Regions from separate parts of the Paenibacillus sp. 79R4 genome, predicted to be linked through region 1. Evidence: predicted binding sites of a transcription regulator. Region 1 holds the regulator's gene; the other holds the start of a gene.
What was found. Region 1 encodes CtsR, which represses protease genes until heat stress. Its sites were predicted from a motif close to ATGGTCAATAAAGGTCAAACA; they were not measured.
Positions count from the first base shown of each region.

Region 2: clpP (ATP-dependent Clp endopeptidase proteolytic subunit ClpP) is a predicted target of CtsR. The motif match lies at 6,660-6,680, and genes of this name have one in related genera.

Region 1 covers NZ_QJOT01000020.1:52,601-68,916, reverse strand. The annotation lists gene mmsB (multiple monosaccharide ABC transporter permease) at 1-426, shown strand, start outside; gene DMN77_RS21215 (substrate-binding domain-containing protein) at 596-1,603, shown strand; gene DMN77_RS21210 (cache domain-containing sensor histidine kinase) at 1,642-3,465, shown strand; gene DMN77_RS21205 (response regulator transcription factor) at 3,470-4,681, shown strand; gene DMN77_RS21200 (CtsR family transcriptional regulator) at 5,009-5,467, shown strand; gene mcsA (protein-arginine kinase activator protein McsA) at 5,500-6,024, shown strand; gene mcsB (protein-arginine kinase McsB) at 6,037-7,101, shown strand; gene clpC (ATP-dependent protease ATP-binding subunit ClpC) at 7,306-9,750, shown strand; gene radA (DNA repair protein RadA) at 10,064-11,431, shown strand; gene disA (DNA integrity scanning diadenylate cyclase DisA) at 11,443-12,519, shown strand; gene pssA (CDP-diacylglycerol--serine O-phosphatidyltransferase) at 12,572-13,297, shown strand; gene DMN77_RS21165 (nucleoside triphosphate pyrophosphohydrolase family protein) at 13,419-13,814, opposite strand; gene DMN77_RS21160 (PIN/TRAM domain-containing protein) at 14,046-15,131, shown strand; gene ispD (2-C-methyl-D-erythritol 4-phosphate cytidylyltransferase) at 15,343-16,038, shown strand.
Region 2 covers NZ_QJOT01000001.1:54,246-70,561, forward strand. The annotation lists gene DMN77_RS00280 (DUF418 domain-containing protein) at 1-961, opposite strand, end outside; gene DMN77_RS00285 (response regulator transcription factor) at 1,123-1,836, shown strand; gene DMN77_RS00290 (HAMP domain-containing sensor histidine kinase) at 1,833-3,623, shown strand; gene DMN77_RS00295 (YqeB family protein) at 3,626-4,324, shown strand; gene DMN77_RS00300 (PdaC/SigV domain-containing protein) at 4,707-5,861, shown strand; gene clpP (ATP-dependent Clp endopeptidase proteolytic subunit ClpP) at 5,941-6,528, opposite strand; tRNA gene DMN77_RS00310 (tRNA-Arg) at 6,725-6,799, opposite strand; gene DMN77_RS00315 (LacI family DNA-binding transcriptional regulator) at 7,117-8,136, shown strand; gene DMN77_RS00320 (ABC transporter permease) at 8,243-9,202, shown strand; gene DMN77_RS00325 (carbohydrate ABC transporter permease) at 9,216-10,103, shown strand; gene DMN77_RS00330 (type 2 periplasmic-binding domain-containing protein) at 10,163-11,806, shown strand; gene DMN77_RS00335 (glycoside hydrolase family 30 protein) at 11,914-13,257, shown strand; gene DMN77_RS00340 (sugar-binding transcriptional regulator) at 13,568-14,623, shown strand; gene gap (type I glyceraldehyde-3-phosphate dehydrogenase) at 14,704-15,714, shown strand; gene DMN77_RS00350 (phosphoglycerate kinase) at 16,027-16,316, shown strand, end outside.

The sequences.
Region 1 (16,316 bases):
TACACCTTCGTGATGCGTAAGACGGTTATGGGACGCCATATTTATGCCGTGGGCGGCAATGAGAAGGCGGCCCGACTGTCAGGCGTAAAGACGAAGAAGATGACCTTCTGGGTATTTGTAAATATGGGCGTTATGGCAGCTCTTGCCGGGCTGATCTTTACCGCGCGTTTGAACGCCGCTACTCCCAAGGCGGGCGTCAACTTCGAGCTTGATGCGATTGCGGCCTGCTTTATCGGCGGGGCTTCGGCGTCGGGGGGTGTCGGTACTGTGATCGGCGCGATGATCGGTGGCCTCGTTATGGGTGTGATGAACAACGGAATGTCGTTGATCGGACTGGGTATCGATTATCAACAAGGAATTAAGGGGCTTGTTCTGCTGCTGGCCGTCGCCTTCGATATTTACAATAAAAATAAAACAGCGGCATAACCGAAGCAAAATAGAGTTGTCACCGTACCGCGACCAATGATCTGATTGAGGGTGCGGTTTTTCTATCCCATACGAAGATAGCGCTTTATTTCTGGCCGAACGAAGTATAATTGAAGGGGTCAAGCCAACAGGTAAACGGACTACCTTGATAAAGCCGGAGGGGGAAGCAGTGAAGAAACTAGTTATTTTATATATTGTTTTGATCAGTCTTTTCTTGATCTATTTGTACTCGGCTTATACCCGCGGGGCATCTGATCCGATGGAAGCGGCCGTCGGACTTCGGGGAGAATCGGATGAGAAGTATGTAATGGTGAACTACCTCGCCGGCAATGAGTATTGGAAAAATACGCTGAAGGGCTTCGAGGATGCAGCGGAGGCGTTGGGAGTAACCGTGGAGTATCGGGGTGCTACTCAATATGACGAGCATGAGGAAGTCACCGTGCTTGAGCAGGTCATCGCCAAGAAGCCTGCGGGAATTGCCGTCTCGGCTATTAACTCGGAGGCGCTGATTAACGTTATCGATAAGGCAGTCTCTTCAGGTATACCGGTTGTGCTGTTCGATTCCAATGTCCCTAATAGCAAGGCCTACTCTTTCTTGAGTACGGATAACTATAATGCTGGAGTCGTAGCAGCCCATAAGATGGATGAACTGATTGGAGAGTCGGGAATTGTAGCTATTCTCACCCAACAGAATCAATTAAATCAACAACAGCGTGTTACTGGATTCACCGAGACGCTTAAGGAACAGCATCCCCATCTTAAAGTCGTAGAGATCGTTGAGGACAAGGGGGATCAGGTCGTCTCCGAGAACAGAACGGAGGAGCTGCTGCTAAGATATCCGGATCTGAAGGGAATTTTCGTCACGGAAGCCGTTGGGGGGATCGGCGTAGGCAATGCGCTAATGAATAACAACCGCAGCGACATTCAGGTTATCAGCTTTGACACCAATAAAGGAACGCTGGATTTGATCAAGCAGGGCGTTATATCCGCGACGATGGCTCAAGGCACCTGGAATATGGGTTACTGGGCACTGATGCAGCTATTTCATTTGAACAATTCGCTGGTCGAGCCGGTTGCGGATTGGCAGCAGGCACAGGTCCCTCCACTTCCGACCTATGTGGATACCGGAATATCCGTTGTAACCAAATCCAATGTCGAACACTTCTATGCTAAATAACCACAACATCGTCGTTTGGGATTGGGAGGAGAACAAGCATGCGAACCAAATGGCTGCAATTTGATAACTGGTCGATTCGCGACAAGCTGATCCTGCATATTTTGCTAATTAGCATTTTTCCGGCGCTCTGCCTGGGGCTGTTAATTTCATGGGCTACCAGTTACACCATCGAAGAGCAGGTCAACGGGCAGACATCCCAGTTGATTGGCAATGTGAATAAATCACTCGATTATCACGCCAGCAATATGCAGAACATATCGTATCTGATTTCCTTTAATCCGGAGATAGGAAGGTTCTTTGCGGAAGGCACCTTGGCCTTTCCCGGGGAACAGGAGCGCTACAACACGCTGAAATTCCTCCAGGGCTTTACGACACTTCACTCCGAGATCGCTGGGATTATGGTCGTTAACCATAAGGGAGAGTATTTAAGCAACGAGATGTATGCACGTACCAGCCGGAACTTGACGGAGGAGAACTGGTATCAGGATGCCGTAAAGGCGAAGGGAATCTTCAAGCTTGTTGGACATCCGGTCAAAAGAAATGTAACCAGTCATGCGAATTACAAGGATGAGGAGGTTGTCTCCTTCGTTCGCGCAGTGCTTGATCCGGAGACTCAGGCTGTGCAGGGTGTCGTGCTGATCGATTTCAAATCGCGGCTGATTGCCGAGGTGGTCCGTGATGTCAGACTCGGCAAGTCAGGGTATCTGATCGTGATGGATGACAAGGGAGACGCACTTTACGCTCCTAAAAACTCCATTGTTGACCAGCTTGAGCGGGAACGAATTTTAACGGACAATGCCGGGGATTTTGCAGAAAAAGTAGATGGCAAGCCGATACAGTATATTTATCAAAAATCATCCTTTACGGGCTGGACGACGGTTGGTGTCTTTCCGATGCAGGACAGGATCCAGGGGATCAATGAGATTAATCTGTATATCGTCTCTTTTGTATTTCTCGTCAGCTTGCTGGGAATCGCGGCTTCCTATTATTTGTCCTATTCGATCTCCCGTCCGATTATCCAGCTGTCGTCATTCATGCATAAAGTGGAGAATGGCAATATGAGCATTCGTTATAACGGCAAACGCCGTGATGAAATCGGCATGCTTGGCAATAGCTTCAACCAGATGCTTGCGCAGATCAAACGCCTGCTAAGGCAGGTCAATGAGGAGCAGCGTTTGAAGCGGGAAGCGGAGCTGCGCAGTTTGCAGGCTCACATTCAACCGCATTTTCTTTATAATACACTGGATACAATCCAGTGGCTGGCCAGAAAAGACGGAGCCTATGAGGCAACAGAAGTCGTTGAATCTTTATCTCGTCTGTTCAGGATCGGGCTAAGTCGGGGCAAAGAAATTATTCCGCTTGCCGATGAATTTGAACATATCCGCAGTTATCTGATGATTCAGAAGACTCGCTATAAAGACAAGCTGAACTATAGTATCGAAATTGAGCCGGAATTAATGAATTTGTTCGTCATTAAGTTAATCCTGCAGCCTGTTGTGGAGAATGCCATCTATCACGGCATTAAGGAGCGGCGCGGATCAGGTTTTATATCGATCCGGGCAACGGCTGAGGAAGGAATGGTTGTCATTCGGATTGAGGATGATGGCAACGGCATGACTGAGGGTAAGCTGGACCTGCTGCGCACACAGCTCGATCAGGTTGGCAAGACCGATTACATGCAGCCCACACCGCAAGAGAAAGGCGAGGAAGAGAGAGGGCTTCTTAAGAGCTATGGACTCAGGAATGTGCAGGAGCGGATCCGCCTCAGCTATGGAGAGCCTTATGGCATATCAATAGATAGTCAATGGAAAAGCGGGACGATCGTGACGATTCGTCATCCTATTATGCATCGGGAGGAGTAGAGGGATGAAGTGGAAGGTCATTATAGCTGATGATGAGTTTATTATCCGCGAGGGAATCAGGAGCTCGATAGATTGGGATAGATTGAATATGCAGGTTGTCGGTGAGGCCGAGGATGGAGAAGAAGCGCTGGAACTAGCCCTGCGGGAGCAGGTGAATATTCTTATCGTTGACCTCAGTATGCCGATTATGGATGGCTTGACTTTGATCAGCAAGCTTCGTGATCAGCTTCCCGGGTGCAAAGTGATTATTATTACCGGACATGATGAATTTGACTACGCCAAAAGAGCGATCAAGCTCAGCGTTGACGACTATATTTTGAAGCCTGTTAATCCAGGACAATTAAGGGAAGTGCTGTCGGGCGTCTCCAGGAAGCTGGACGTGGAGTCCACCAATGAGAAAATACTCGATATGGCTTCAAAGCAGCTCGACAAGAATGTGTCGCTGCTGCGGGAACGCTTCTGCCTGGAATGGATCGAAGGCGATGTAAGCGAGGATGAAATTGCTGGGCAGCTAGCCTTCTTGCAAATGCCGGAGAGACTGCCCGATATGGTCGGGATCGTGCGCTGGCCGGAACAGTCCAAGGGGAAGGCATTCATGTCCGAGAAGGATCGGCAGCTTTTGCTGTTCGCGATCGAGAACGTGATCGACGAATTGATTGAGGAGACGAGCGATGCCGAGGATTATGTCCATTTCCGCGATCAGACCGGGATGATCGTCGTATTGGTCTGGGGAAGCGAGGACACCGCGATGGGCGCTCGAATTACTGAGGCCTGTGAGAAGTATCTGGAACTGGCTGTGCTGGTCAGTTTTCAGCTGAACGAGGGGAATGCCAATTTACCGGAGCTATACACAGCAGCCAAAACGATGGTCAACCGGGAGGCGCGTATGTCTGATTTCGTCAGAAAAGCGCGGGAAATGATCGAGCAGCGGTATAGCGATCCCGAGCTGACTTTAGAGTACGTTGCAGATGAGCTTGGCGTATCATCCGTGTATTTGAGCCGCATTTTCAAACAGGAATCAGGCCAGTCCTTCATCGGCATGCTAACTCATGTACGAACGACGATGGCCATCCGCCTGCTGGTGGGGACGAAGCTGACGATGCATGAGATCGCCGAGAAGACAGGTTACGATTCACAGCATTATTTCAGCACCTCCTTCAAGAAGGTTGTCGGCATGCCGCCAAACCTTTATCGCAAAAGCTTCCTTGAGGGATAACAAACAGCGGTTATTAGTCCAAGAAAATGTTCAAGATACCTTTATTAAGGGCACTTCATGCCGGAGTGTCCTTTTTATTATGAGGATCGTCTGAACACCCCATTGGCAAATTCAAAAATTGTGCTATAATAAAATCAAAGTCAAAGAAAGTCAAAGTCAACATACGGCTAGTTATGATAAAGTGACTTTTTGAACTGCCTTTAAGGCCTGTGGTATTAAATTGGAAGCACCCTCTGATATTCAAACCGAACAGTACGGTTAATAATAGGTATATGGGTTATCCAATATTGGCTGTATGTTGGAGTAATGAGCAATGGAGGATGGGTGATGCGTAATATTTCCGATATTATCGAAAAGCACCTTAAGAGCATTTTGCAAGAGAGTCCGGAGGGCGCTGTAGAGATACAGCGTAATGATCTGGCAGACAGGTTCTCCTGTGTTCCATCCCAGATTAACTACGTCATCAGCACGCGCTTTACGCTGGAGAAGGGTTATCTGGTGGAGAGTAAGAGAGGCGGAGGAGGTTATATTCGTATCCGCCGCATCGAGCTCCCCGGTCCGGTTAGCTTGCATACTCATCTGCAGCATACGATCGGTGATGAAATGGGCCAGACGGCGGCAGAGGGACTGATCTATCAACTGGAGGAAGCAAGGTTCCTCACCCGAAGGGAAGCAGCACTAATGAAGGCGGCTATATCTCGGGAAGTGCTGATGGTGAAGCTGCCATACCGCGATCAGATCCGGGCGCAAATGATGAAGGCGATGTTGATTTCTTTGTTAGGTTAATGAGTCTATCCAGTTAAGGAGGGATTCCAATCATGCAATGCCAAGAATGCGGTAAACGTCCTGCTACGCTCCATTTTACGAAAATCGTGAATGGGGAAAAGACAGAATTTCATATTTGTGAAGCATGTGCCCGCGAGAAGGGAGAATTAATTCCTGGAACGGCGGGAGGCTTCTCGATTCATAATCTGTTATCCGGTCTGCTCGACTTCAGTCCTGCGACTTCCAGTCAGGCTTCGGGTGTAAAGCCGGCGGAGAACCTGCGCTGTGAGAAATGCGGGTTGACCTATTCTCAATTCAGCAAGCTGGGCCGGTTCGGGTGCAGCTCCTGCTATCAATATTTCAATGATCGTCTGGACCCTCTATTAAGAAAGGTTCATGGCAGTACGACACATGTCGGTAAGGTGCCAAGACGGGTTGGCGGGCATATCCATATGAAGCGTAAGCTGGATGATCTCCGCCGGGAACTGCAATACCGGGTTCTTCACGAACAGTTCGAAGAAGCAGCGGCACTGCGCGATCAGATCCGTGAACTTGAGAAGAACATTTCCGCAGAGTAAGGAGGAATTGCGATGGGAAATCTTCAATTTACAGAGCAGCCGCTTAGCGAGTGGATGAATCGTGATGGGAATGAATCGAATATCGTAATTAGCACCCGGGTGCGGATCGCCCGTAACCTGGTTGAATATCCCTTTCCTATATTGGCTACGAATCAGCAATCGGAGGAGGTGCTGAGCCAGTTCGAACAGGTGCTCAGCGATGAGCGGATGCAGCCGTTCGGGAAACTTCATCCCATCGAGCTGGATGACCTGGATGATCTGGATAAGCAGGTTTTGGTGGAGAAGCATCTGATCAGTCCGAGCCTGGTTACTGAATCCCGGAATGGCGCGGCGTTCATAAGCGATGATGAGAGCTTGAGCATCATGGTGAATGAAGAGGATCACTTGAGGATTCAATGCCTGTATCCGGGACTTCAGGTCAAAGAGGCCTGGGAGAAAGCGTCGGCGGTTGACGATATCTTCGAGGATCATGTCGATTATGCGTTTGATGACAAGCGCGGTTACTTGACCAGCTGTCCGACAAATGTCGGTACAGGGCTGAGGGCTTCCGTGATGATCCATCTTCCTGCGCTGGCTCTTACGAGTCAGATCGGGCGGATTCTGTCGGCTGTATCTCAGGTCGGCCTGGCTGTGCGCGGGATTTATGGCGAAGGTAGCGAGACCGTCGGCAACCTGTTCCAAATCTCCAATCAGATTACGCTGGGACAGAACGAATCCGAGATTATTGACAACCTGTATGGTGTCGTAGTACAAATTATTGAACATGAAAAAGTAGCCAGAGAAAAATTGCTTTCTGACTCGCGAATCCGTATTATGGATCGTATAATGCGTTCATATGGAATATTATCCTATTCCGAAATCATCGATTCGAAGGAGGCGGCGCAGCGTTTATCTGACGTTCGACTCGGTGTGGATCTTGGTTTCGTGAACGTGCCATTCCATGCTTTAAATGAATTGAACGTTATGACGCAGCCAGGCTTCTTGCAGAAGAGGCAGGGGGGAAATATGTCCCCAGGAGAGCGGGATATATACCGCGCCAAGGTGATACGCGAGCATTTGAAGGATAATTTGCAATAAAATAGGCGTTATTTTACGGGCAAAAAGCCGCTTTTCAGCACCGGAAAGGTTGGATGAAGCTAAGCTTAAGGAGTGGAGCGTACGCAGTTTGTACATGAGCACCGTGGGCCTGGCTGAATTCAAGATTCGATGTCGATTAAGCTCTCGGTGTTACATCATGATCATAAGCGGCAGAATAGATTTAATTTGGAGGTGTAATGGAATATGATGTTTGGTAGATTTACAGAACGCGCCCAGAAGGTACTGGCCTTGGCTCAGGATGAGGCGGTCAGACTCGGGCATAACAATATCGGTACGGAGCATATTCTACTGGGATTGATCCGTGAAGGCGAAGGCATTGCAGCTAAAGCTCTTATCGGCCTTGGCCTCGGTTTGGAGAAAATACAAGATGAAGTTGAAGCCTTGATTGGTCGCGGTCAGGAACAGCCGATTAATATTGCCTATACGCCGCGTGCCAAGAAAGTTATCGAACTGTCGATGGATGAGGCGCGCAAGTTGGGCCATACCTATGTGGGGACCGAGCATATCCTGCTGGGATTGATCCGTGAAGGCGAAGGCGTAGCTGCACGAGTACTTAACAATTTGGGCATCAGCTTGAATAAAGCACGTCAGCAAGTGTTGCAGCTGCTTGGCAGCAGCGAAGCTGTATCGAGCCATCATGGCGCACCTGTTAATGTGAACACGCCAACGTTGGATAGCCTTGCTCGCGACTTGACCGCTACCGCCAAAGAGGGAAACCTCGACCCGGTAATCGGACGCAGCAAAGAGATCGAACGCGTTATCCAGGTATTGAGCCGGCGGACGAAGAACAATCCGGTCCTCATCGGTGAACCTGGTGTTGGTAAGACCGCGGTTGCCGAAGGCTTGGCTCAAAAGAGCGTAAATAACGAAATTCCTGAGACATTGCGCGATAAGCGCGTCATGACTCTTGATATGGGTTCTGTCGTAGCGGGTACGAAGTACCGCGGTGAATTCGAGGACCGTTTGAAGAAGATTATGGACGAGATTCGCCAAGCCGGTAATATCATCTTGTTTATAGACGAGTTGCATACGCTGATTGGTGCTGGTGGAGCCGAAGGCGCCATCGATGCTTCCAATATTCTGAAGCCGGCGCTGGCACGTGGTGAGCTGCAATGCATCGGGGCAACTACGCTGGACGAATACCGCAAGTATATTGAGAAGGATGCGGCTCTGGAACGCCGATTCCAACCGATAACGGTCGATGAGCCTTCTGCGGAGGAGACAATTCAAATTTTGCACGGCCTTCGCGATCGCTATGAAGCGCATCACCGTGTAAAAATTACAGATGAAGCGATCGAGCAAGCCGTTAAATTGTCCGATCGTTACATTCAGGACCGCTTCTTGCCGGACAAAGCGATCGACTTGATCGATGAGGCGGGCTCCAAGGTGAGATTGAGCACATATACGGTACCGCCTAATTTGAAGCAGCTGGAGAGCCGTCTGGAGGATATCCGCAAGGAGAAGGACGCCGCTGTGCAAAGTCAGGAATTTGAAAAAGCGGCTGCCCTGCGTGATACCGAACAGAAGATTCGCGAAGAGCTGGATGTCACGAAGAACCAGTGGAAAGAAAAGCAAGGGCGCATGGATTCTGAGGTGACTCCGGAGGATATCGCCGAGGTGGTGGCCAGCTGGACAGGAATCCCGGTCAACAAGCTGAAAGAAGAAGAGACCGAGCGTCTCATGAATATGGAGTCGATCCTGCATGAGCGTGTTATCGGTCAGGATGAAGCCGTTAAGGCAGTCAGCCGGGCTATCCGCCGGGCGCGTGCCGGACTCAAGGATCCGAAGCGTCCTATGGGCTCCTTCATTTTCCTTGGACCAACAGGTGTAGGTAAGACCGAATTGGCCCGCGCTTTGGCTGAAGCGATGTTCGGCGATGAGAATGCGGTTATCCGTATCGATATGTCGGAGTATATGGAGAAGCATTCCACCGCTCGTCTGGTCGGCGCGCCTCCAGGTTACGTCGGTTATGAAGAAGGCGGTCAGCTGACCGAGAAAGTACGGCGCAAGCCCTATTCGGTAGTGCTGCTTGATGAGATCGAGAAGGCGCATCCGGAAGTATTCAATATCCTGCTGCAAGTGCTTGAGGATGGACGACTGACCGATTCCAAAGGCCGGGTTGTCGACTTCCGCAACACGCTGATCATTTTGACCTCCAATGTCGGAGCAGAAGCGATCCGCCGCAATACAAAAATGGGCTTCACTGCCGTAACCGACGCAGGTGCCGATTACGATAACATGAAGTCCAAGGTAATGGAAGAACTGAAGAAGGGCTTCCGTCCTGAGTTCCTGAACCGGATCGACGAGATCATCGTGTTCCATTCTCTCGAAGAGAAGCATATTGGAGAGATCGTAACGCTGATGTCCGAAGAATTGCGGAAACGGCTGAACGACTTCGATGTTGACTTCGTGCTGACAGACAAAGCGAAGGCGTTTCTGGCAAAAGAGGGCTATGATCCGACTTATGGTGCTCGTCCATTGCGCCGGGCGATTCAGAAGCATATCGAAGACCGGCTGTCTGAGGAATTGCTGACCGGTAAGGTGAAGAAGGGCGATTCGCTCACGATCGATGAAGAAAATGGCGAATTAAGCGTCAAGAAGACCGGAGATTTTGTGAAAATGGCATAAATTGTTGGGCTTTGTCTAATATTCCACCTGAATCTCTTCATTAGAGCGGCTAGATTGCCGATGAACATAATAAAAGCAGCTTCCAGAGCAGGTTTGCTTTGGAAGCTGCTTTTTTACACACAAAAAGTGATACATAATTTTCTTCATTTGATTTCTTTTCAAGAATACTTACATGTTTTTTCAGGAGTTAACGAAAATTGTTTGCACACAAAACTTTACGCCAAATCGATAACAATGATAAACTTTGATTATTAGCTTTGTGGTGCAACCTGCAAGGTTTGTTAAATATTGCGAAAGTAAGAAGGAGAGATTAATGGCAAAAGTAAAGACAAAGTTCTTCTGTACCGATTGCGGCTATGAATCACCGAAATGGTACGGAAAATGTCCTGGTTGTGGGGCATGGAACAGCATGGTGGAAGAAACGGAGAAAGTGGTCAAGACGCAGGGGATGTCCTCCGGCATATTTCATACGAAAGAAAAGCCACTTCCGATCATAAATATAGAGAGTGGCCGATTGCCGCGAATCCTTACCGGGATTGGAGAGCTTAACCGAGTGCTGGGCGGAGGGATCGTCCCTGGTTCCCTGGTGCTGGTTGGCGGGGATCCTGGAATCGGCAAATCGACATTGCTACTGCAAACCTCGAACGAGATGGCTAACTCTGGCCGGAAAGTGCTCTATGTCTCCGGAGAAGAATCGGTTCGTCAGACGAAGCTGCGGGCAGAGAGGCTCGGCGCATTATCCCCGAATCTCTACGTTATGTGCGAGAGCAGTATTGATGGAATCGAGGAAGCGATCGATGAAGTTAAGCCGGATTTCCTCGTTATCGACTCCATTCAGACCGTATATATGCCGGAAGTCACCAGCGCGCCCGGAAGCGTCTCCCAAGTGCGGGAATGTACGGCCCGGTTCATGCGGGTTGCCAAAGGGCAGGGAATCGCTACGGTATTGGTCGGACATGTTACAAAGGAGGGGGCTATTGCCGGACCGCGCATGCTGGAACATATGGTCGATTGCGTGCTCTATTTTGAGGGCGAGCGTCATCATTCATACCGATTGCTTCGTGCGGTTAAGAATCGTTTTGGCTCCACCAATGAGATGGGTATCTTTGAAATGAATGAGGCTGGTTTAGAGGAAGTTCTCAACCCTTCGGAGCTGTTCCTCTCCGAACGCCCGCTTGGTGTTGCGGGTTCTACCGTCGTGGCCAGTATGGAAGGAACCAGACCGATGCTGGTTGAGCTTCAGGCTCTTGTTGCGTCAACTTTATTCCCTTCCCCGCGTAGAATGGCTACGGGTGTGGATCATAACCGGATGAATCTGATTATTGCCGTGCTGGAGAAGCGAATGGGCATGTTCCTGCAGAACCAGGACGCCTATGTAAATCTGGCCGGCGGAGTGAAGCTTGATGAGCCTGCCGTAGACCTGGCGATTGCCGTCAGTTTAGCCTCCAGCTTCCGCGATGTGCCTACGAAGCCCTATGATGTCGTCTTTGGGGAAGTCGGGCTTACAGGGGAAGTCAGAGCGGTCTCACGCGTCGAACAGAGAGTGAAGGAGGCGGCGAAGCTAGGCTTCAAACGGGTGATCTTGCCTGAGAAGAGCCTGAAGGGCTGGCAGGGACCCAAAGAGATCGAATTAATCGGTGTAAATACCGTTGCAGATGCGCTTGCTGTTGCATTAGATTAGGGGGCACAATAATGAAAGAAACAACTCAGGCAGAGAAAATGAATGATTTGCTGAAGCTCGTGGCTCCGGGCACTTCCTTTCGGGATGGGTTGGAAAATGTGCTGCGTGCGAAGACCGGCGGTTTAATCGTTGTCGGCTATAGCCCCGAAGTCATGGAGGTTGTAGAAGGCGGGTTTTCCATCAATTGCGATTTTTCTCCTAACTATCTGTACGAATTGGCCAAGATGGATGGAGCCATCATTCTTAGTGAGGATTTAAAACGAATATTATATGCAAATACACAGCTGATTCCTGATTCATCCATTGCCTCGTCGGAGACCGGGATACGCCACAGAACGGCGGAACGGGTTGCTAAACAGACGGGCAAGCTGGTCGTATCGATCTCACAGCGCCGCAATATCATTACTTTGTACCAGGGAGGACTGCGGTACGCGCTGAAGGAGAGCGGTGAAATTCTGACCAAGGCAAACCAGGCAATCCAGACGCTGGAGAAATACAGGGCGGTGCTCAATCAGGCTTTAACGAATCTGTCTGCATCAGAGTTCGAAGAACTAGTGACGATTCCCGAAGTGGTAAATGTGATGCAGCGTGTGGAGATGGTTATCCGCATTAAGCTGGAGATCAAGCGTTTTATTAATGAGCTGGGGATTGAAGGCCGACTGATTAGCATGCAAATGGAAGAGCTGGTCAGCAATATGGAGGAGGAAGCCTGGCTGCTCTATAAAGATTATGCCAAGGACGATAGCGACGATGCGATCCGTGAGATTATTCTGGGGCTGAAGCGATCGAGTGACGATGAGCTCTTGGACGATGTTCACATCACCCGTCTGCTCGGTTATCCTTCCGCAGCGGCGACTTCGGAGGAGATTATATCGCCACGTGGTTATCGCGTATTGAACAAAATCCCTCGTCTGCCCAATGTCATCATTCATAATTTGGTTGAACGATTCCGCGAGCTGCCGGAAATACTAATGGCGTCCATTGAAGAGCTCGATGAGGTTGACGGTATTGGGGAAGCAAGGGCGCGTGCCATTAAAGAAGGATTGAAGCGAATACAGGAACAAGTGTTCATTGACAGGCAAATATAATTCCCCTATCATGAAGTGATGATTAAGGGGAATAAATATAAGAGGTGAAGAGATGGTTACAAAATCAATCCCAAACCTTTTTACGCTGAGCAACCTGTTCATGGGAATGATCGCTATTATGCTGGCGATGACCGGGAGATACAGCCTGGCTTCCATCATGATTATCGTGGCGATGTTGATGGACGGTTTGGATGGGCGTGTTGCCAGAGCTTTGAATGCCCAGAGCGATTTTGGCAAGGAACTCGACTCTTTATCCGATGTGATCTCATTTGGGGTAGCTCCCGCACTCATTATGTATATTATTTCTTTCCAGAATATCCAGCCTGGTCTGGCTTGGACGGTTACAGCTATATTTCCGATGTGCGGTGCGCTTAGACTTGCCCGCTTTAATGTTCAGTCCGGAATCCCGGGATATTTCATCGGATTGCCGATTCCAGCAGCAGGCGGAGTCGTCGCAACATTGGCTTTATTTCATAACAACATCAGAGCCCCATATTTTATTGTCACGATGCTTCTATTGTCGTATTTGATGGTCAGCTCGGTGAAGTATCCGAACTTCAAGAAAGTTGGGATACCTAAGAAAGCTATTGCCTATGCTCCCGTTGTCATTATTATTGCTATCATCGTTGCGGTTTTCTTCCCGGAGCAAATTTCCAAGCTGGTTTTTATTCCGTTGGTTCTTTATGCCGGGTACGGGCTTAAGCAGAATTTCGACAGATTGCTTCGTCGGAATAAACATCATGACGAGGATGCCGATAAGGTATTCCGGTCGAAATAGCGTATGTTATAAATATGTATAAATAAAAAGGCATTCATCTTGCCGCTTCGGCGGTAGACGATGCCTTTTTTTCGTGGCCCGCACCCCTGTGCTGTCAGCCAGCTCTTGAAATGACAATGGTTCAAGACATGTTGAACAATCCCAAAGTTGCGCATTTTTGCGATTCGCGTTCCAAAATTTCTTCCATATCGATGCCAAGCAAATTGCACAAAGCAGACATGTAGAACAGGCTTCTACCAAGCTCATTCGTAATCACATCCCGGCAATTCTCGCATAGCTCGCCCTGAACATGCTTGCTGATCGTCTCTTTGGCATCCTGCAAATTCATACCAGGCTCAAAATCCTGCTTGGTGGCATGCAGCTCGATGCAGCCGCATTCGGTAATCGCCTTGGTTACGGAACGGGTCGCTGCGGCATTAGTTTGTCCCATCTTGGACATAACGTCCAGCAAACTGCGGTGACGGAGCAACAGTTCAGAAACTTGATCTTGAAAAGAATGAAGGCTTGGTGCGCTCATTTTCCATCCACCTCAATATTATGAATTGAGTCCATTATATGCCACATTTTCCTCACTAATCAACCAGAAATCCCATAATAACGGGTTGGGGAGGCAAATTATATAATCCTCGCAAGCAGCAGGCAAACGGAAAAATGAGGAAAAAAAGTCTTTCTCTCTGGATTACACTGTGAAAAATTGGATCATACTGGATAAAGAGAGTATACAATTTTTGGAGGTGAAGAGAAGGACATGCTTAAGAAAAGTTTACTGATTCTGTCCGGTCTGGCTGGTGCCTGGTTCGGATATACCGCTACAGGACTCGCCGGAGTTTTCCCGGAACCGTTGCGTTCCTGGTTCGCTGACATGCCGATGGTTGCAGGACAGCTTATTTTGGCAGTGGCTGGCGCTTGTCTTTTTTTATTCATGTACTCGCTTGTTGCAGAGACGTTTGCTACACAAATTGGGCGTCTGATTACTTGGTTGACGGAAATTCCTATGAATAAGATGGCGGCTGGAACGCTCGGATTAACTGCAGGACTTCTTCTTTCATTACTGCTCTACCCGGTATTGTCCTGGTTGGGTTCGCTAGAGGTATTTGCTCAATTGGCGGCTTCGACCCTATTTGGCTACATAGGACTGTATGTTGCTCTGGAGAAGAAGGATGAACTGTCCGCTCTGTGGAAATCGGGGCAATGGGGAAGTGCTGTACAGGAAGAAGAAAAGCTGGAGCATCATAAAATATTGGATACCAGCGTCATTATCGATGGACGTATCGCGGATATTTGTAAGACGGGTTTTATTGAGGGAACGATTGTGATCCCGGGATTTGTACTTGAGGAGCTTCAGCATATCGCGGATTCTTCAGATCTGCTCAAGCGTAATCGCGGCCGCCGCGGTCTGGATATTTTGAATAAGATTCAGAAAGAGCTGGACGTGAAGGTTATGATCTATGAAGGGGATTTCGAAGAAATCTCCGAAGTGGACAGCAAGCTGGTCAAACTGGCTAAAGTGCTTCAGGGCAAAGTCGTTACTAATGATTTTAACTTAAATAAGGTATGCGAGCTTCAGGGGGTATCTGTGCTGAATATTAATGATCTGGCCAATGCGGTTAAGCCGGTTGTTCTACCAGGCGAAGAGATTATGGTGCAGGTCATCAAGGATGGCAAGGAGCATGGACAAGGCGTGGCCTATCTGGATGATGGAACGATGATCGTCGTTGAAGGTGGGCGGGATTTTATCGGCAGCATCACGGAGGTGCTAGTTACCAGCGTATTGCAGACCTCTGCGGGACGAATGATCTTTGCCAAGCCGAAACTGTTGGAAAAAGCCCAGTAAATTCGGTATGATGAGAATAAATGTGAGGATGCCCCTGCAGCTTGGTTGGGGGCATCTATATATGTATGTTCAAAAAGGCGGGTTACTCCGTGATTGAGATAACCTATATTTGCATCGCGGTCGATCATCTTCGGTTGGTTTTCTTATTCTGAAGCAGACTTTTTGAACTACCTCTATTTGCATAATTCTGATCAGGGTGAGGCAAAAGCGCATGAATACTGGGACAAGCCCACAAGTGGGGGCTATCGTAGTGGCGGCCGGTCGGGGAGCTCGTATGGGGACGAAGGAGAGTAAGCAGTATTTATTACTGCAGAACAAACCGATCATCATTCATACCTTGGAAAGGTTTGACCGGCACCCTTCGATTCAAGAGATTGTACTTGTGACCGGTGAGCAGGATGTTGAACGCTGCAAGAGCTGGATCGATGAGTATGGAATCGCAACTCAAATAAAGGTTATTCCGGGCGGCGCGGAGCGTCAAGAGTCGGTATATTTGGGACTTCGGCAGATCGAAGGCCCTTATGTGCTGGTTCATGACGGCGTACGCCCTTTTGTGACGGAGGAGCAGATCACGGCCTGTATTAAAGCAGCCGTTGATTATGGTGCGTCCGTTCTTGCTGCGCCTGTAAAGGATACGATCAAGCAGGTCGATGAGCAGGGACAGGTGACCGCTACGCTTGAGCGCCGGAGCTTGTGGGCGATTCAGACCCCGCAAGCTTTTCGCTGTTCACAGCTGCTTGATGCTCATGAACAGGCCGAGCGGAATGGCTTCATTGGTACAGATGATGCGATGCTGCTGGAGCGTCTCGGCTTACCTGTTAAAGTGGTTGAAGGGGGATATCGGAACATCAAGATCACCACGCCGGAGGATTTGGATTACGCCGAATTTATATTGCAACATAACTAAAGCAAGAGTTCAAAAGGCCGCTTTTCAACACGATGGAGCTTACTTTTTTGTGTTCAAAAAGTATAGTTTCAGCACTAAGAAGCTTTTGGGTGAAGCTAGAGGCCGGGAAACGGAGTATATGCATTCTGTACGTAAGCAGCCGAGATGTTATCTGCGGAACCTGACTTCGTAAGCATATGCTTAGGTCCGGCTGAATTCCAGATTCGCTGTCAAATAAGCTTTCAGTGTTGCTGTGTGATCCAAATCTAAAGCGAACTTTTTGAACAATTTGAATGGGG
Region 2 (16,316 bases), on a different contig from region 1:
AAAAAATTGTTGTACAGATTACCGTTTGCATTAAATAGTTGGTGAGCGACAGCTTGCCTACAGCCTCAAAATATTCAAATAGCCGTGACGAGGAAAATTTGGAATAGGTTAAGGCAAAAGCCATCATATAGCCGATGGACAGCAGGCTCCCTCCAACCAGCAGCCCGGTTCCCGCGCCGATCTGCGCCGGATACAGGAGGTTGTATGATTTGAACAGAAGTCCAAGCGGCAGGAAAATCAGCATATATTTACGGTAGATAGCGCTTTTCTGTGCGGGGTCGGCAAACCAACGCCTTTTCGCGGCATACATGCCAAGCAAAAATAAAGGCATATGCAGCATCGGTGCAATCATGGTTAGAACCAGCATTTCTGTTGGCGATTTGCCCATAGGATCAGCGGTTGCACGATCATGCTTGATCTCCGTATAGCTTCCTTCAGCATAAAGCGTAACAGTGCTTTTGACATATGCCTCTATATGCTGCTTCGTTTCCTTTGCGCTTTTGTCTTCTTTATTTTCCGGAAATAACCCTAATAACCCCACCAATGTGAGCAGAACACAGGACCAAATGATCAGTGTCTTGGGTTGACGGTTCATGAAGATGAGAAGCAAAATCCCGATCATGCCATAATAGAGCAAAATATCCCCTTCCCACAGAAAGGTGCTGTGAAGGAACCCGATCCCCCCTAGTAAAGCGAATCTGCGCAGCAAAGGCAAGCCGGCTTTTCTTTTCTTTGCGTTTAGGCTCTCTTTCATTTTGATCATGCCAAATCCAAACACAAACGTAAAAATCGGCATAAAACTTCCTTCTACGAACAGTTGCACAAATTGATGAGCCGTTGATTCGACGGTCGTTACATGAAATAACTGAAGCATATCCTTCCCATGCATCCCGTACTGAAAAATCAGCATATTGGCAAGTAGAATGCCAAGTAGGCTGAATCCGCGTAAACAATCGATCATACGTATCCTTTTGCTAGTCAATATGAATCACCTCGGAATCAGTCTAACAGTGCGCATTAAAGCAGAAGTAAAGTTCAGCTTAATATTTGTTAAACAGTCCGGAATATGTTTAGCTCGAATTAAGATCCATCTGGTACAATGCTGTCTGAGGTGGTTATCAGATGTACAATGCCAAGATTCTGTTGGTTGATGATGAAAAGGCGATTGTTCAATTAATCGAAATGGTGCTGCGCAAGGAGGGCTTCCGCCATATTTATACGGCGTATAACGGTAAAGAGGCTTTGGAGATCGTTAAGCGCCACCTGATGGATATTATTTTGCTGGATGTCATGTTGCCCGATCAGACGGGCTTCGATTTATGTCCGCAAATTCGTAATGCTTCGGATGCTCATATTATTTATTTGACAGCCCGAACTTCGGATCTCGATGTATTAACAGGCTTTGCGACGGGCGGGGATGATTACGTAACCAAGCCGTTTAATCCGCTGGAGATTGCTGCCCGTGTGAAGGCCAGATTGCGCAGAGGGATTGCAACGCCTGCACCGTCCAGATTGGAGGAGAGCCGCAGCCGCTACGAATTTGGCCGATTTGTTCTCGATGAGTTTTCGGGCATGCTGCTTGTAGAAGGCCAGGAGGTTCCTTGCCCTGCTCAGGCCTATCAGCTGCTGTTGTTCCTGTGCAAGCATCCCGGCATCGTCTTCTCGAAGGCGCAGCTCTATGAAGAGGTATGGGGCATGGATGGGCTTGGGGATGACAACACCGTAATGGTGCATATTCGCAAGATCCGCGAGCGGATTGAAAAGGACCCGGGCAATCCCGAATGCCTGCTGACGGTTCGCGGCCTTGGTTACAAGCTGGTTAAGGTGAACCTATGAGGAGGATCAAAACTCGTCTTGCCCTGCATTTTACCTATCAGCTGTTGCTGCAGTGGGTGTTGATTATACTGACCATGACGATTCTGTTGCTCATCTTGTTCAATTATATAGCCAACAACGATTTGAAGCGGACCTTTTCTACAGGGGCCGTGGATGCGATCAAGTCGGAGACCTTTATCCATCAGGATGAAGTGAAAATGAATCGTCGCTGGAAAAATTTATTGAACGAGCAGGGATATTGGCTCCAGGTTGTCAATGAGGAGGGGCGTGTAATTTATTCCCTGAACGCACCTGCCGATTTGAAGACGAAATACGGGGCTGCGGAGCTGCTGAATATTCAGGAGACGCGGAGGCTTGACTCCTACCGGGTGATGGCCTCGCTGGAACCGGAAACGGATGGTTCGAAATCCGTCCTTTATTTAATGGGAAGACAGGATTTGGGTACAAAGCGGCTGGATGAATGGTATCAGAAGTATAACCGGAACGGGCTAGTTCGGGAGGATGCCATGGCGGAGCTGGAGCAGCAGCTGAATGGCAATGACGATTATTTGCAGGTCGTGGATAAAGACGGGACCATACTGCAATCTATCGGGCACTCGGACAATAGCCAAATCAACAAATATTATCCGCTTGATTTGGTGTCGATTCGCTCGGAGCCAGGCAACTATCCGACGGAATTATCGGCTCAATATGATGGCGGTACGGGTTATACCTGGCTACTGCATCAAGGCAAACCAGGGCGCGCTGTAGAAAGACAGTCGATCTTCTATGACCTTATCCGGGCGCTTGTTATTTTGGGAGCCGGTGTCATGGTGGTGACGTTGGGGGTATCGATTTGGCATGGATATCGCTACGGGCAGCCACTAACCCTATTCGCCAGCTGGTTCGAACGGATGAGTGAGGGGAGATACAGTGAAGCGTTGACGGAGAAGGAACGTAAAAAGGTATTCCGGCGTAATGGCAAGATCCGCATGCGCTACAGACTTTATAAAGAGGTTATCGCTGGATTTTACGAAATGGCCACCAAGCTGGATGCCTCACAGCGGGATCGCAGGCTGCTGGAACAGACTCGGGAGGAGTGGATGGTCGGTATATCCCATGATCTGAGGACGCCGCTATCATCGATTCAAGGATATGGCCATCTGTTGGAGAGCGGACAATTCACTTGGAATGAAGCCGAACTGAAAGAAATGGGCAAGGTCATCCGGGAAAAAGGCGACTTTATGCTGGAGCTGCTCCAGGATTTCTCGTTAACCTTCCAGATTAAGAATAATGCAGAGCAAATGGTGCTGGAGCCGATTGAGATGAACGAGTTCGTTCGTCGTTCTGTCCTGCGGTATGTCAATGACGCTACGATTGAAACAGCAACCTTCTCTTATGAGGAATATGACGATGAACTGAGGATCATGGCCAATCCGAAGTGGTTCCGGCGTATGCTGGACAATATTATTACCAATGCGGTGAAGCACAATCCTGAGGGAACGGAGATTACAGTAAGCACCGGTACGGAAGGGGATTACGCCTGGATTTGTGTATCGGACAATGGCCAGGGAATGGATGAAGAGACGCGGAACAATTTGTTCGAGCGGTATTATCGTGGCACAAGCACGGATGAGACGACCGACGGGGCAGGTCTGGGCATGAGTATTGCCCAAGCGATCGTGATCGCCCATAAAGGGCAGATTCGGGTGGAGTCGGAGCCGCAACAGGGTGCCAAGGTGATCATGAAGTTCCCGCGAAAAAATACAAAAGAGACAGCAGATGTTTGCTCAGGAAGGGGAGAATAGCGTTGCAATATGAATCGCAATCGCAATGGATGGAGCTAGGGGTCTCCAGGAAGGACAAAATAATAATTTGGGCGGTGTTCCCGATTCTTGGGGCAGTGGCCGGCTGGTTTATACCGGTGTTGGCCGAATGGATCGTGGCATTACCATGGTTTCCCTTTCAGGGAGTGTTCAAGTTGGTCTCTTCTATGCACGGGGCTTGGGGCTCAACCGTGATGACGGCGCTTGGCCTGGTTGGCGGGGGAATTCTCTCCATAATCGCGGTGAAGGAAAGCTTGCAAATTCGTCTCTCTGATCGGGAGGTCCGGTTGAAGATCCACGATGAGGAACGGGTCTTTGCAAGACAGGAGGTGGCCGCGATCTTTCTGGATCGGAAGCAGTTGGTCCTGTTGGATATGAACGGGCGTGAGCTTTTCCGGGACGAGGCGGATGGGAAGTCTAAAGCTATAGCGGAAGCGTTTATCCGCGCCGGATATGACTGGCGTGAGCAAGACCCATTTGCTGAAGAATATGCGCGATGGGTAGCCGATGCTCCCGGGCTGTCCCCGGGTGCAAATGCATTATTCCTGGCAAGGGAGAAGGCTATTGACAGAGAAGATAAAGAGGATGCGGAGGATCTGCGCAAAGAGCTTTCCAAGCTGGGTGTTACGGTTCGCGACGAAAAAAAACGGCAGTATTGGCGCATGCATGGACGGAGGCCCTAGTTTGATCGTGTTAACGAAACTGGCAATCGTTATTTGGGCATAAAGTGGCCTCCAAAAAATCTAACGAAACAGGATATCGCTATTTGATCAAAAAAGAGCTATTCGGGTCTAAATTAGCATGAATAACGCTCTACCGTTTCGTTAGATTCACATCATGCGGATTTTCCCTTACATAGCGTTCCTCAGTTTCGTTAGATTAGGCCGAAGTTGATCGAGCCTGTTATGGATTCCGTTCCTTCATAGGTACTAGCCCTCAAGTGGTATGTTTATCTCCTGTATCTATTTATTGTCCCTTATAAAGCAGTAATCTTCCGTCATTTGCATGAATTCTGGACAGCAGGGGAAAAATTGGGATAACTATGAAAGGAGGACGAGAAGTCCAATGACAACTAGGATCTCAAAGGTAATGGCTTCTGCTCTGGCTATTGTGTTGATAGCAGTAATTACTATAAGCGGTCTAGGGGGTTCTGTACCTGCATCGGCTGCTATATTGGACAACAACCACATAACAGGTGAAACAGGCGGGGCAGAATCCCTGCCTCAGGGGGCTGCTGTACGGAACTCTGACCAGGAGCCTGCCTCTGTGCAGATTACCCTAAAGGGCAAGCCGCTGAAGCTGCAGGGCATACAAGGGCAACAGGATGTGCTTGTTCCGCTGGAGCTTATCGAGAGAGGGTTAAAAGTAAAGGTTAAATACGATAAAGGCAGCAACCGCTATTTTCTGAGACGAGATCATGTTGTAGTTCAGCTCACCCCGAAAGAGGACGGAGCTTGGGCGGTTGTAAACGGGAGTACGCAAGTGCTTCCCTATGAATGGAAAGAGCTGAATGGTCAGCCTTATGTATCGGCCAAGGTACTGACAGATCATCTGGGATTTACCTCGACTTATGATGCGTCCAAGCAGACGCTGGACCTCGTTCCGCATAAGCTGAACAAGATCAGAGTAGGGACCCGCGTGGTCGATAAGTCGATCCCCGAGGCCATGATTAAGGTCGAGTACCCTCAGGTCAGCGGACTTAAGAATAAAACTGCGGAGCGGAAAATCAACAGCGTACTGCAGAGCAAGACGGATGAATTTATCAAGCAATCGCTACAAGAGACAAAGGCAGGTCCCTCTCCAAATGGTGAGCCCTATCAGTTTTTGGGCAACTACACGGTGACATTCAATCGTGAAGGGCTGTTAAGTATTCTCTTGCAGTATTATTCATATACGGGTGGGGCACATGGCAACCCTGTTCGTGAAGGCTTGACCTTCCGGCTCAGTGACGGAAAGCTGCTGACGCTCGACGAAGTGCTGAAGGACAATCCGGATTACCGCAACATTGTCGATCCGGCGATTGCCAAGCAATTGGAGGCGACCGAGGGGTATTTTGGCGGCTTCAAGACAATTGGCAAGAATCCAAGCTATTATCTGAAAAATGATGGAGTCGTAATCTTCCTGCCGTTGTACGAGTATTTGCCTTATGTGAACGGCTTCCCTGAGTTCTATTTCTCATTCTCAGAGCTTGGGGTGAAACCGTCGAAAATCGCTAAGTAGGAGCCCGAGCCCATCATCACATAAAAGACAGCAAAACAGCAGGTCTGGAAGTCCAGGCCTGCTGTTCTTATTGTCCCTATTAAGCGTTGGCTTTATCGATAACCTTGTCGACCAATCCGTATTCCATGGCCTCTACAGCGCTCATGAAGTTGTCGCGGTCCGTATCGCGCTCGATTTGCTCCAGCGGCTTGCCAGTACGCTCGGCGAGAATCCGATTCAAATTGTCGCGCATTTTGAGAATGCGGCGGGCGCGGATCTCGATATCCGTCGCTTGACCTTCTGCGCCGCCAAGCGGCTGATGGATCATAATCTCACTGTTCGGCAGGGCAAATCGCTTGCCAGGTGCGCCTGCATTCAGCAGGAAAGCTCCCATGGAAGCAGCTAAACCAACACAAATGGTGGATACATCGGATTTGATAAATTGCATCGTATCGAAAATGGCCATGCCGGCTGTAATCGAACCGCCAGGGCTGTTAATGTACAAATGAATGTCTTTGCCGGGATCTTCGGCATCCAGGAATAACATCTGCGCAATAATGGAATTGGCTACGACGTCATTAACCTGTGTACCAAGGAAAATGATGCGGTCTTTCAGCAATCTGGAATAAATGTCGTAAGCACGTTCGCCACGGTTACTCTGTTCAACAACCATTGGAATATAACTCACCGATAAACCCTCCTTATTATTAGCCCACAGGGAAGCTCCCTTGGTTTCAAGCTGTTCATATATTAGTTCGATCAATTCCAGAATTGACGGAATTGATGATTTGTAATCCTATAATAACTAACTTTTTATCAAAAGTCAAAGATAGTCAAACTCAAGGCAATAAAAAAGCCCACAACGGGTTTTGTATGAAAAATTATGGCGCGCCCGCGAGGAATCGAACCTCGATCTCAGGCTCCGGAGGCCTACGTCATATCCATTGGACCACGGGCGCGTAATTTTAGTGCAACAAAATTGATTATATGGCATTAGAGACTAAAATGCAAGAGAAATTCATTACTCCTTAAAATTGATTGCCTATTGACTATAAGGAGTTGCGGCTCGAGAACCGCTGGCTGAGGTTTGAACGGCCTGTCTTCTATTGAGTTTGATCAAATAGCTCCCTGAATCTCTATATTGATTGGCGGAAAGTAGAGAGTTAGCCCGCTGAAATAAAGCTTTTTGAGATATAAAATAAAGTTATTGTCTTTGAAAGCGTTTTATGTTAATTTAAATCTATAAAAACGTTTTTGTTAAAAAGGACGATCACCAATGGCGAAAGTTACAATTAAGGACGTTGCTAGAGAAGCCGGGGTATCCATTTCTACGGTTTCCAATGCATTAAACGATGTGGATGTGTTGACTCCGGAGACGAAGTCGCATGTACTCAAGGTAGCAAAGCGTATGAATTATGTGCCGAACTTGAATGGGAAGCTGCTGAAGTCAGGCAAGACGAAGATGCTGGGCTTCTTTACAACCAGCGTGTCAGGGCCGTATTTCTACATTTTGGTTGAGTCGATGGCCCGCGAATGTGAGCGCCTGGGTTATGGCTTGAACGTATTCGTTACCAAGGAGAAACAGGTTATTATGAGCAATATTCTTGGTCGGCGTGTCGATGGTGTGGTTATTTACGAAGAGCTCAAAATTGATGAGAACGACATCGCAGCGATGGAGAAAGACAAGATCAAGGCGGTATTTCTGGATCGGGTCATGGAGAACGAGACGATGGGAAGCGTGATCTTCGATTCGTATGTGGCCGGTTATGAGGCGACTAAATATTTGATTAGTCTGGGACATAAGAAAATCGCTTATATATCAGGCGTTGATACAATGTATGACAGCGTACAGCGGCGAGAAGGATATTTGGCTGCACTTCGGGAGCATCGGCTGGAGACGGATGAAGATTATATTTTACAAGGGTATTTTGAGGAAGAAGGATCTTACAATGTGGTGAAATCATTCCTCCGCTCGCATCATGACAAAGTACCGGACGCATATTTGGCGGGGAACGATTTGAGTGCAATCGGATGTATTCGCGCCTTAAAGTCAGAGGGATACAGAATTCCCGAGGATATAAGCGTCATGGGCTTCGACGATATTGAAATTGCTCAATATTTCTCGCCGCCGCTCACGACGGTAAGGAACCAGATTGCCAGACAAGGGATGCTTGTCATCGATCACCTGGTTCGATTGATTCAGAAGAAGGAGCAGGGCAAACTGCAGAAGCTGTCTAGCGAGATTGTAGTGCGCGGTTCTTGTCAGGTAAAGATAAAGCGGGATGATCTTATTTAGAAAGACAAATATAGGGTCATTCCTTTTTTTGCAGCGAGTAGGGCCATTTTTTGCAAAAATAAAAACGTTTTTATTGGATTTGCTACTAAAAGAGGGGGAGTCTTAAATGGAGAAGTTAGCCGGAGCACCTGCTAAGAAGCCTATGGGACAAAGGGTTAAGCAATTTTGCGTAGACTTCAAGAACCAGTGGGAAATTCAATCGATGATTATCCCGGGCGTTATTTTTATGATTATTTTTTGTTACGTACCCATTTATGGTCTGACGATCGCTTTCAAGAATTACACCGTTATCGATACTCTGGATTCTGCGCCTTGGGTAGGGCTTGAGAATTTCAGAATCATCCTGTCGGACCGATATTTCTGGGATTCCGTAATCAATACGCTGGGCATCAGCTTCCTGAAGCTATTGATCGGCTTCGTTATCCCCATCATATTGGCAATTATGATTTATGAACTGGGCATGGGGCGGTTCAAGAAGATGGTACAGACCATCTCGTATCTTCCGCACTTCCTGTCCTGGATCGTACTCGGCGGTATGCTGATTACTTGGCTCTCCACTTCGGGCTTGTTCAACCAGATTTTAATCGGACTTGGGGTGATCACTAACCCGCAAAATATTTTGCTCGATCCGGGCAAGTATTGGTGGATTGCTACCTTGTCGGACATCTGGAAGGAGGCAGGCTGGGGGACAATTTTGTATTTGGCGATAATGGCCAAGATTGATCCGACCTATTATGAGGCAGCAAAGATTGATGGTGCGAGCCGTATGAGACAGATCTGGAATATTACCCTGCCGAACATGAAGATGATTATCAGCTTGAACTTGATCCTTACTGTAAGCGGTTTATTGGGGTCGAACCTTGATCAGACGCTCGTTCTGATAAACTCGCAGAACCGTGTCAGAGCGGAAGTTATCAATTCCTATGTGTATCGTATGGGGATGACGCAAGGCGACTTCTCATATGCAACCGCGGTTGGTTTAGGCGTCTCTATCGTCTCCGTCATTCTGCTTGTTACTGCAAATAAGGTGACAAGTAAATTAAACGACAACCAATCGGTTTTATAGAGGGGGCATTCTTGTGAATCGAAATACGCTTAAAAAAGACATCGATAGTCGAATATTTGACACTGTGAATGTAACGCTGCTCCTGATCTTTAGCATTATTATTATCGTTCCGCTGTGGAATGTCATTATATCTTCCTTCAGCTCGGGAAAGTCCCTCGCCGAGGGCGGATTCATCTTCTGGCCAAAGGAATTTTCGCTCGAGAACTATGAAGCTGTATTTAGAGATTCAAGCATTTGGCAATCCTTTTTCATATCTGTTGCCAAGACCGTTATTGGGGTTATCACCCACGTCTTCTTCTGTGCCATGATCGGTTACGGGCTTAGCAAGCAGAAGGTTCGCGGCCGCAAGATGTATGTGACGATGGGGGTCATTACGATGTTCTTCTCCGGCGGAATGATTCCAACATACCTGTTAATCAAATCGCTCGGTTTGCTGAACAGCTTCTGGGTGTATATCATACCGGCATTATTCAGCTATTACGACGTAATTATCCTGATGAACTTCTTCCGTAATGTGCCTGATTCGCTCGAAGAATCGGCAAAGATGGACGGGGCGGGAGACTGGCGGGTATTCCTGAAAATATTCATCCCTCTGTCCATGCCGGCGATTGCCACGATTGCGCTGTTCAACGGGGTTGGCCAGTGGAACGACTTCATGACAACCAAGCTGTATGTGACGGATAAGACTCTGTATCCGCTGCAGATGAAGCTGTATGAAATTATCGTTCAGTCGCAAACCCAGTCGATGCAAAATATCGGGGGTTCAGCGGTCATCGAGACAACGACCAAAGGGGTCCAACTAGCAACGATTGTCATTACGACATTGCCGATCGTTGTGATGTATCCAATATTACAGAAGTACTTCATCTCAGGCATGATGTTAGGGGCGGTAAAAGAGTAGGAATACTTCTGAATAAGCGCACAGTCTTAAAGTTCTATCTATCAAAGGGAGGGTAAAAAATGAAAGAGAGCAAGAAGAGCATGAGAAGGACGGGAATTAAGCTTGGTATTGCCTTGATGGCTGTAGCTTTAATTGTTAGCGGTTGCGGTGGCTCCAAGGGCGGAGGCAAGAAAGGCGAATTAGCTTCCATTGAAGACCGTTACACGCCAAGCGCGGATACGCCGGCATGGCAGTTGGATAAGAAAGAAGCGCCAACCGAGTTGACCTGGTATGTGAATGCTGACTGGTGGAACACGGAATTTGGCAAAGATGTCGTAACGAAAAAGATCCAGGAGGATCTGAACGTAAATATCAAGTTCATTACGGGTGATGACACCAAGTTGAACACCTTTTTCGCCGGTGGCGAAATGCCGGATCTGATCACGACATTTGGTGCCAGCTCTCCTGTTGTACAGAAGGCAGATACATGGGCGTATTCCCTGAACGATCTGGCTGAGAAGTATGATCCTTATTTCAATAAAGTAGCGGCGCAGGATACGTTGAACTGGTTCAAGCTGAAGGACGGCAAGACCTATGGATATCCGGACTATTCCAATACGCAGGTGGACTATGATAGTGGACAAATCCCGGCGAAGACAGCTTTCGTAATCCGCAAGGACGTATACGAAGCGCTGGGTAATCCAAGCATGAGCAAACCGGAGGAATTCCAAAGTGTACTGAAGGATATTAAAGCGAAGTTCCCAAGCCTGATTCCATTTGGCTTCAACTCCATCGGGGAGGGCACCGGTTCTCTGGGTGAAGTATTGCAGGACTTCATCGGTGTACCGCTCGAAGATAGCAACAACGGCTTCTACAACCGTAACCTGGACGAAGACTATCTGACATGGCTGAAAACCCTGAACACCGTTTATAGGGATGGCAGCATTAGCGATGACAGCTTCGCTGATGACGGTCCAGCCTTCGAAGAGAAAGTTAAGTCCGGTAAATATGCAACGATGCTTCTTGACGGAACACCGCAGCAGGGCGGCAACCTGCAGATCTTCCTGAGTGCGAATCAGGGTAAAGAATATATTGCGATTGATGGACCACAGAGTACCGTTGGCAACCAGCCGACATTGGACCAATCCGGAATTACCGGCTGGATGATTAACTTTATTACGAAGGATTGTAAGGACCCTGCCAAGGCGATTCAAATCTTCACCTACCTGCTTAGTGACGAAGGTCAAATGCTGGTGAACTACGGAATCGAAGGCGAAACATATAAATCGATCGGCGACGGCAAATATGAGTTGTTGCCTGAAGTGAAGGACCTGCAATTGAACAATCCGGACAAATTCAAGAAGGAATATCGCATGGGCGAGTTCATTTTCTTCGGTCATGACCGTTATAAAGCGCTCAGCACAGACTCCTTCCCTGAATCGATTAAACAAATGCAAGAGTGGGGCAAGGGCAAGCTGGTACCGCACTTCATATTGGAGAATATCGATCCGGACCAAGGCAGCCTTGAGGCACGTTCGCTTAGCGCTATCAACACGAAGTGGAATACAACGATGGTCAGCATGATTCGCTCGAAGGATGACAATGAATTCAACAACAATCTGGCATCCTACAAGTCCTTCCTGGATGAGAACAACTGGGATAAGATCCTGAAGGTCCGTACGGAGAAAATGCAACAAAATAAAGAAAAATTGGGTATAAAATAACAGCTTTCATTATTTGAGCGGGCCCCTTAACCAGGGGCCTTCTTTATTCAAACCAGGTTTGGCATGGCTAACATATACAAGATCACAATAGAAGTGGAGGAACATACATGCTGAAGCTAAGCATCTATCAGTCGAATGGGGAGAATGAACTGTTTGTGAGCAGGAGCCCAGAGCAACTGGCGGCGATCTCGACAGAACACCCGGTAAGTACAATTGGCATTAATGAGCAGGAGACCTATCAGGTCATGGATGGATTTGGGGCTTCTTTTACCGATTCAGCGGCTTATTTGATTCATCAAGTATTGGATGAGGCGCAAAGGGGCGAATTGATGAGCAAGCTGTTCGATCCCGATCAAGGGATTGGACTATCGGTTCTACGCAACCCGATGGGCGCATCCGACTATGCTCGTGAGATATACAGCTATAATGATCTTCCGGAGAACGAGACAGATCTGGAATTGAAGCGATTCTCTATTTCCCATGACGAAGAGGACATCATTCCTCTGCTGCAGAAAGCGGTGAAGTTCAACCCTGAGATCAAGCTGATGGCATCGCCATGGAGCGCTCCGGGCTGGATGAAGACAAGCGGCCATATGATCGGCGGGGAACTTAAGCAGGACTACTATCCAGTCTATGCTGAATATTTCGTGCGTTATATTAAGGCCTATGCTTCGCATGGACTGCCGATATACGCAATCACGCCGCAAAATGAAGCTTTGTTCGTGCCCGGCCACTATCCTGGTATGCTGATGTTGCCTGAGGCGCAGAGCGAATTCATTAAGAATCATCTGAAGCCTGAATTCGTTAAAAATCAGATCGATACGAAAATATTGTGCTACGATCATAACTGGGATCGCCCGGATTATCCTCTGACTGTACTGGAGCAAGCACACGACGAGGTGGATGGCGTTGCCTGGCATTGGTACGGTGGCATTCCGTCAGCGCAGAGCGATGTTCACCAGGCTTATCCGACGAAGGAGGTCCATTTTACTGAGGGCTCTGGCGGCGAGTGGATTCCATCCTTTGAGCCGGCTTTCTCCAATGTGATGAGAACCGGGATTGAGATTTTGCGGAATCATAGTAAATCATTTGTGCTATGGAATATGGCTCTGGACGAGCATAACGGGCCTACGGTTCCCGGGTTTGGACAGAGTACCTGCCGTGGAATCGTGCTGGTGAATAAGCAGACCCGTGAGCTGACCTACACGCTGGACTACTATGCATTAGCTCATTTCAGCAAGTTCGTTCGTCCTAAGGCAGTACGTATCGGTTCCAGCAGTTATGACCACATTCGTTCCGTTGCCTTCAAAAATACCGATGGATCCATTGCGGTTATTTTATTTAATGATAGTGAGCAGACAGGCAATATTGAGTTAAAGCTTCAGGAAGAATCTGTATTAAGTTTCCAGCTAGAGGCTAAAAGTGCAATGACGGTTTTTATTCAAAAATAAATAGTATAAAGCTTCCCCATGAGAGCCTCTCTTATTGTGAATAGATGCACAATCTATTTGCAAATTAGAGGCTCTTTTTGCGCGTAAAATAGGTATTTGTGCGGTGCAGAAGCCTTCTCTCCAGATTTCAAATATGAAGTGATATTCAATTGCATGCATAAGTGGTTATAGTATTGAGAAATATACGGACGTCAGGCTTGCAACTGGAATAAAAATTGGTTAAAATGACAGTGGGACTTAAAAAGTTAACCCGGGACGTTTTAAGACCAGGAGAAGGAGAGAGAAGACGAAGCTTGCAGGAGTGGAAAGCATGCGTGAAATTTTAGAAATGCAAAGGCAGCTTCTTCCTGATCTCATGGAAATTCTCAAGAAAAGGTATACCATTCTTCACCAGATCATGTTGTCGGATGTGATCGGCCGCAGAACGCTAGCGGTCTCACTGAACATGACAGAGCGTGTGTTGCGGGCCGAGACGGATCTCCTGAAGGCTCAGGGCCTGATAGAAATCGAGAATATAGGCATGAGAATCAGTGATTCGGGCAGAAAACTACTGGAGGGCTTGGAGCCGGTAGTGAAGGAAATCTTCGGTCTGGCCAATCTGGAGGAGATAATCCGCAACCATTACGGACTTCGTAAGGTTGTGGTGGTTGCCGGTGATAGCGAGGCTTCCCCGCTCGTTAAGCGCGAACTAGGGAAGGCTGGTGCCAAGGCTTTGCTCCATGCGATGCAAGGTGATGATGTTGTCGCTGTAACCGGCGGGACAACGCTGGCAGAAGTTGCGGAGCAGCTTACTCCGCCAGCGAATATATCATTGAAGCAAAGTTGGTTCGTTCCAGCGCGGGGCGGGCTTGGTGAAAGTCTGGAGATTCAAGCGAATACGATCGCCTCTGGCATGGCCAAGAGGGTCGGAGCTGGATACAGACTGCTGCATGTACCTGATCTTCTGGGAAAAGACGCATATGATTCATTGGTACATGATCCGAACATCCATGATATCGTGGATATGATCCGCCAGGCGCGGATTATCGTACACGGCATCGGGGATGCTATGCAGATGGCTCGGCGCCGCAAATTGGAGCAGCCGGTCATTGAAGAGCTGCAAAGAGATGGAGCCCTTGCTGAGTCTTTTGGCTACTATTTCAATGAGGATGGAGTCGTCGTTCATAAGATGCTGACCCTTGGACTTCGTCTGGAGGACATCATAAAGGCCGACACGGTCGTGGGCATTGCCGGAGGCAAGGATAAGGCGAAGGCCATCCACGCCGTACTTAAGTTCGGGCACGAGGATATTCTCGTTGTGGACGAAGTGGCAGCAGTTGAGATCGTGAGAGAGATGGAGCGGCAGGGGACAATCGAAAGCAAATAAGCAGCATGACTATGGTTTACTCATGACAGGCTTACTTGCCTTGTCTTGAATAATAAAAAAGAACACTGGGAGGATCAATCATGAGTGTAAAAGTAGGTATTAATGGATTTGGACGTATTGGACGTTTGGCTTTCCGTCGTATTCAAAATGTTGAAGGCATCGAAGTAGTAGCAATCAATGACCTGACAGATGCTAAAATGTTGGCTCATTTGTTGAAATATGATACTACGCAAGGCAAATTTGACGGCGATGTTGAAGTTCATGACGGCTTCTTCAAAGTTAACGGTAAAGAGGTTAAGGTTCTTGCTAACCGCAACCCTGAAGAATTGCCTTGGGGAGAGCTTGGCGTAGACATCGTTCTTGAATGCACAGGCTTCTTCACAACTAAAGAAAAAGCTGAACTTCACCTTAAAGGCGGCGCTAAAAAGGTCGTTATCTCCGCTCCAGCTACTGGCGACATGAAGACCGTTGTATACAACGTAAACCATGAAATTCTTGATGGCTCCGAAACGGTTATCTCCGGTGCTTCTTGCACAACAAACTGCTTGGCTCCTATGGCTAAAGTACTTCAAGACAAATTCGGCATCGTAGAAGGCTTGATGACTACGATCCACGCTTATACTGGCGACCAAAACACGTTGGATGCTCCTCATGCGAAAGGCGACTTCCGTCGTGCTCGCGCAGCTGCTGAGAACATCATCCCTAACACAACTGGTGCTGCAAAGGCAATCGGCTTGGTTATCCCAGAATTGCAAGGTAAATTGGATGGCGCGGCTCAACGCGTTCCAGTTCCAACTGGTTCCCTGACTGAATTGGTTACTGTTCTTGAGAAGAACGTAACTGTTGACGAGATCAACGCTGCAATGAAGGCTGCTGCTGACCCAGAAACTTATGGATACACTGAAGATGAAATCGTATCTTCCGATATCAAGGGTATGACTTTCGGTTCCCTGTTCGATGCTACACAAACTAAAGTATTGACAGTTGGCGATAAACAACTCGTTAAAACTGTAGCTTGGTACGACAACGAAATGTCCTACACTGCTCAATTGGTTCGTTCCCTGGAATACTTCGCAAAGAAAGTTAAGTAATTTCTGTTTATTGAAATATCACATACCAAAGAGGAGCGACCTGCTATAAGGACTCCTCTTTGATTCATGAATTGATTATAAATTACTATGTAAATCTAAGTTTTTAGATGGACATTCACACACACATATAAATTAGATAGAGAGCATTACCGCTTAGGAGAGAAATCGAAGTCATATTTGAATTTGTGAGGGAGCGGCCATTTCATAATTAGTGTGAGTTCACAAAGATCGGTTTATCAGCACCGAGAAGGTAGGATGAAGCTAGTGAGTGAGGGAGCGGCACCGTGCATATTTAATAGGAGGAACGTGGAGATGAACAAGAAAAGCGTACGTGATGTGGAAGTAACCGGCAAACGCGTATTTGTGCGTGTAGATTTTAACGTGCCAATGCAGGATGGCCAGATTACAGATGATACTCGTATTCGTGAGACTTTGCCAACGGTTAAATACTTGATCGAAAATGGTGCAAAAGTAATTCTTGCCAGCCACCTTGGCCGTCCAAAGGGCCAAGTGAACGAATCGATGCGTCTGACTGTTCCGGCTCAGCGCTTGTCCGAATTGCTTGGCAAAGAAGTTGCCAAGGCTGACGAAGCTGTAGGCGA